2 regions of the Alkalihalobacillus pseudalcaliphilus genome follow, and region 2 is predicted to be linked to the other one. Evidence: a T-box and tRNA genes for the amino acid it is inferred to sense, from the RefSeq annotation. Region 2 holds a T-box; the other holds one or more tRNA genes.
The links. A T-box is a leader RNA that pairs with one kind of tRNA and senses whether it is charged. The one in region 2 lies ahead of PQ479_RS10760 (valine--tRNA ligase), so its partner is inferred to be a tRNA-Val.
Positions count from the first base shown of each region.

Region 1 (2,207 bases), on a different contig from region 2:
GTCAGTTTTTATTGCATGTGATGAGTATGGAGAATCATTTTTTGGGACAAGTATTACCTGATGGATATTCTACTAAATCACTAACAAGCTTTACATTCGAACTGGCCACTAACATTGAACTCGGCGACTTCCGCTCATTACTTGGACGCGAAATCCCTGGACTTAATAGTCGTGATGTACGTATTATTGTTGCTGGTGAAGGTACTGACATTACGAATTTACCGTATGAATCACCACCTCCATTAGAGACGATTTTAGAAGACAGAGAAGCTGTTAAAGATTGGGCAGAGGATGAAGAGCAGAACCAAGAGGAGAAACCACCAACCATTAGTGAGGGTGATGATCCGGTTGTGCTCTTATATCATAGTCATAGTTGGGAGTCGTTTTTGCCTCACTTACCTGGTGAAGCAAACCCTAATAGTGCTGCTAGCAACGAAGTAAATATTATTGATGTAGGGCATCATTTAAAAGAAGCACTAGAAAAACAAGGGATAAAAACAGTCATTGATACCACCAATATGACGAAAAAATTAAACGAGTTAGGAAAAGGGACAGGTTACTCTTACACCGCTTCAAGGGGAATCGTTCAAAGTTATTTGGATCAATATGAATCGATAGACTACGTGATTGACTTACATCGAGATTCTGCCCGCTACGATATTACCCATACAGAGTTAGATGGTGAAGATTTTGCAAGACTTATGTTTGTAGTTGGTGAATCACATTCTAATTACGAAATCAACGAAAAGCTAGCAACTGAAATGCATAAACGTTTAGGTGATCAATTATCACGCGGTGTCTTTGGAAAAGACAAAACCCAGGGAAATGGAATATATAATCAGGACTTAAGTAAAGGAGCATTACTTGTTGAATTCGGTGGTGTCGATAACCATATGAATGAATTACATCGTTCTGCCGAAAAATTTGCAGAAATTTTTAGTGAATATTACTTTGAACAACTTGAAAAAGACAACTAATAGCCTAGACAAAGAAGAGGGCAATAACCAACTGCTCTCTTCTTGTTTATAAAAAAATATTGACAAAACTCTATTAAAATTATATATTTATATTTGTCCGATACATATCCCAGTACGATCCGTTAGCTCAGCTGGGAGAGCGCCACCTTGACAGGGTGGAGGTCACTGGTTCGAGCCCAGTACGGGTCATCGTTTAGAACTCTTGTATATCAAGGGTTCTTTTTATTTCCTCATTCTTAAAACAAGTAATGTCGGTATAAAACAGGCAGTCAAACAGACATTTCACAGGCGAAAACTTCATTCTTATGCCTACTTAACTTTCTTTAACTTAAAATTCCTTTTAACCAATCGCCACCAATACCCACAATTATTTGCATAAACATGGGCACGAGTTGCACAAGGCAGCTATATCACCAGCTAATGTAGTTAAGCCTACTTTTAATTGGTGAGTAGCTGTTTTTTTATTAATTTTTTTGAGTGATACTTTAATACTTGGAGGCTCATAGGTCATTACCATTCTCTATCCCGTTCATAAGTGCATGTGTAATGCCTATTTTTTTGCTATGATTTTTTGTTCAGATCAGCACACTCGTCAAGAATTAATTTTAGTTTTGTATTTATATTTTTCACCTTTAAGAATATTTAACCATATATAACATATTTTTCTTTATTTTTTAATTGTAGTTCAGTATAATTAGTTTGAATTTATATAGGGGGAATTTACTATGAAAAAATATCTATTAGGTACGGCTATTTTAGTCGGAGGATTGACTTTGGCTGCATGTGGAGATGGTAATTCATCGACTGATCCTGTAGAAACAGAACCAGAATCTACAGAAACAGAAGGCACAGGTACAGTTGATTCAAGTGAAGATGATGCAGGTGAAGATGTTACAGAAGATGAAACAATTGATGAGGATGGATGGGAAACTAAAGTTGGCGAAACTGTCGAGAACGAAGGTGGGACTTTTACTTTAATTGCTCGTCAAGATGAAGTCGAGACAATTGAAACAGGTCCTATGGTACTAACTATACCGCAAGTTAATGCATCAAGTGCTGAATTAAAAGGCGATTTGAAAGCATTTTTAGAAGCTGATTCCATTGAATACATTCAAATTGATATGGAAGTTGAGAATACTTCTGGAGACACAATTTCATTTTATCCTGCTCAAGCTACGATAACTACAAATACTGGTGAACAACTAGAATCAGATTTGTGGTTGTCCGATC
Region 1 is NZ_JAQQWS010000005.1:113,237-115,443, reverse strand. Features, by position in the region: gene spoIIP (stage II sporulation protein P) at 1-977, shown strand, start outside; tRNA gene PQ479_RS12405 (tRNA-Val) at 1,094-1,166, shown strand; gene PQ479_RS12400 (hypothetical protein) at 1,703-2,207, shown strand, end outside.
Region 1: it encodes a tRNA-Val, which carries the amino acid that the T-box ahead of PQ479_RS10760 (valine--tRNA ligase) is inferred to sense. The anticodon was not compared.

Region 2 (2,207 bases):
TTTGAGAAGGCAAGTCTAGATACACCTGCACGTGATATCGCTGGGTTTTGCAGGTACAGTTTTCCGAGGGCGATGTGGTCAGAGGATGAGGTATTGAAATGGTTTTTTCGTTATGAGCGTCATCTGCCTCTACTTGATGAAGAAAAGCATCTAATCTGTGCCTATCTTAACTTCCCTGAACCCGTAGTATTTGCCGTTGAGGCTTATGTGAACAAACGCCGTTCTAAAAGTGAAATTGAGCATGTACAAAGATTAGAGAAACGATTACTTTCAATGAGGAAGGTGCAAAGGCTAACGCAGAAGCTCATTGTCGAACAGGAGCAAGAACAGCAATAGGAGAAGGATGATGGTTATGATGAAATAAGGGGAGTTGCTTCACTAGGTTCAACTAGGATGGAGCGACTCTTTTTTATGGAAAGAAAATCAAGCTTGTGTGAAGCAGGCCAAAAACGGCGGGTGTTTGGTGTAATCTTGATGGACAAGTATGCTGAACCCGCTGTAATAACTCAAGAGTTGGCCCCCCGTTCATGGAACTCGTATTTGTTTTTACAAGATAGTTTGTTCATGCATTATCAATTACCAAAGCTTAAACCAGATAGACGCATACATAACCACCATGATAGTTAATAGTAAGACATCAAAAACACTAGGTAATAAGAGGGTCCGAATAAATTGGAAGCAAATAAGTGGTAATAAAAATTGACCACAAAGATCGCGAAATTTTCCGAGCCAGTTATGTCTTTTCGGCTTCGTGTAATAACGCATTCGATTCGCCATGTTTTTCGCTCCTTTCACAAAACTTGATAGTATAGGCTATGCAAAATTGTTAGGGATGGAAACTGATTCTTTACATGGTTTTAGCTATTATGAATGAAAATCAAAAAAATGGGCGAAGCTGTTATTGACAAGGGCTATGAAGTTTGATTACAATTACGTATACATAACGTTTATAGAAGTAAAATGCTTTGAGTAGGAAGAGTACGTACAGAGCCTTTAAGAGAGAAGAATCCTTGGCTGAAAGATTCTTTAAGGGGTATGTAGGGAAGGTCGCCTAGGAGCTATTTAGCTGAAGTTTGAGTAAGCTAAGTCGGGATAACCCGTTATCTAATTGAGTGTACATGATTGAATGTTGGATCATGTAAACAAAGGTGGTACCGCGAATAAACTCTCTTCGTCCTTTGGATGGGGGGAGTTTTTGATATGCTCAATTAATGGAAAAAATGTTAAAATGAAGAATGGAGTGAAGGACATGGATCATCAAACAAATGAAATGCCAACTAAATATGACCCGAAGGAAACCGAGAAGAAATGGTATTCCAAATGGGTTGAAGGTAAATATTTTGAAGCGACAGGGGATGAATCGAAAAAGCCTTATTCGATTGTTATTCCACCACCAAACGTAACAGGAAAGCTACATCTTGGGCATGCTTGGGATTTAACTCTTCAGGATATTATCGCGAGAACAAAAAGAATGCAAGGCTATGACATGCTCTGGTTACCAGGAATGGACCATGCTGGGATTGCAACGCAGGCTAAGGTTGAGGCAAAGCTAAAAGAAGAAGGTACGAATCGTTATGAGCTTGGTCGTGAGAAGTTCCTTGAAAAGTCTTGGGAGTGGAAGGAAGAATATGCAGGATTTATCCGTGACCAATGGTCAAAAGTCGGAATTTCTGTTGATTATTCTCGTGAACGTTTCACCCTAGACGAGGGTCTCTCAAAAGCGGTTCGTGAAGTATTTGTTGCCTTATATGAAAAAGGTCTCATTTATCGTGGCGAATACATCATTAACTGGGACCCGGATACGAAAACAGCATTATCGGATATTGAGGTTATTTATAAGGATGTTCAAGGTGCCTTTTACCATATGAATTATCCGTTAACAGATGGAAGTGGTTCGATTGCGGTTGCAACAACGCGTCCTGAGACGATGCTTGGTGACACAGCGGTTGCGGTACACCCAGAGGATGAGCGTTATCAGCATTTAATTGGAAAAACAGTTACATTACCGATTATGAATCGTGAAATACCGATTGTAGCCGATGATTATGTCGATATGGAATTTGGTTCTGGAGCTGTAAAGATAACGCCTGCTCATGATCCTAATGACTTTGAAATTGGCAATCGCCATCATTTAGAGCGCATTCTTGTGATGAATGAAGATGGAACGATGAATGAAAATGCAGGCAAATATCAAGGTTTAGATCGTT
Region 2 is NZ_JAQQWS010000004.1:143,786-145,992, forward strand. Features, by position in the region: gene ysxE (spore coat protein YsxE) at 1-336, shown strand, start outside; gene PQ479_RS10755 (hypothetical protein) at 577-777, opposite strand; T-box leader at 957-1,182, shown strand; gene PQ479_RS10760 (valine--tRNA ligase) at 1,250-2,207, shown strand, end outside.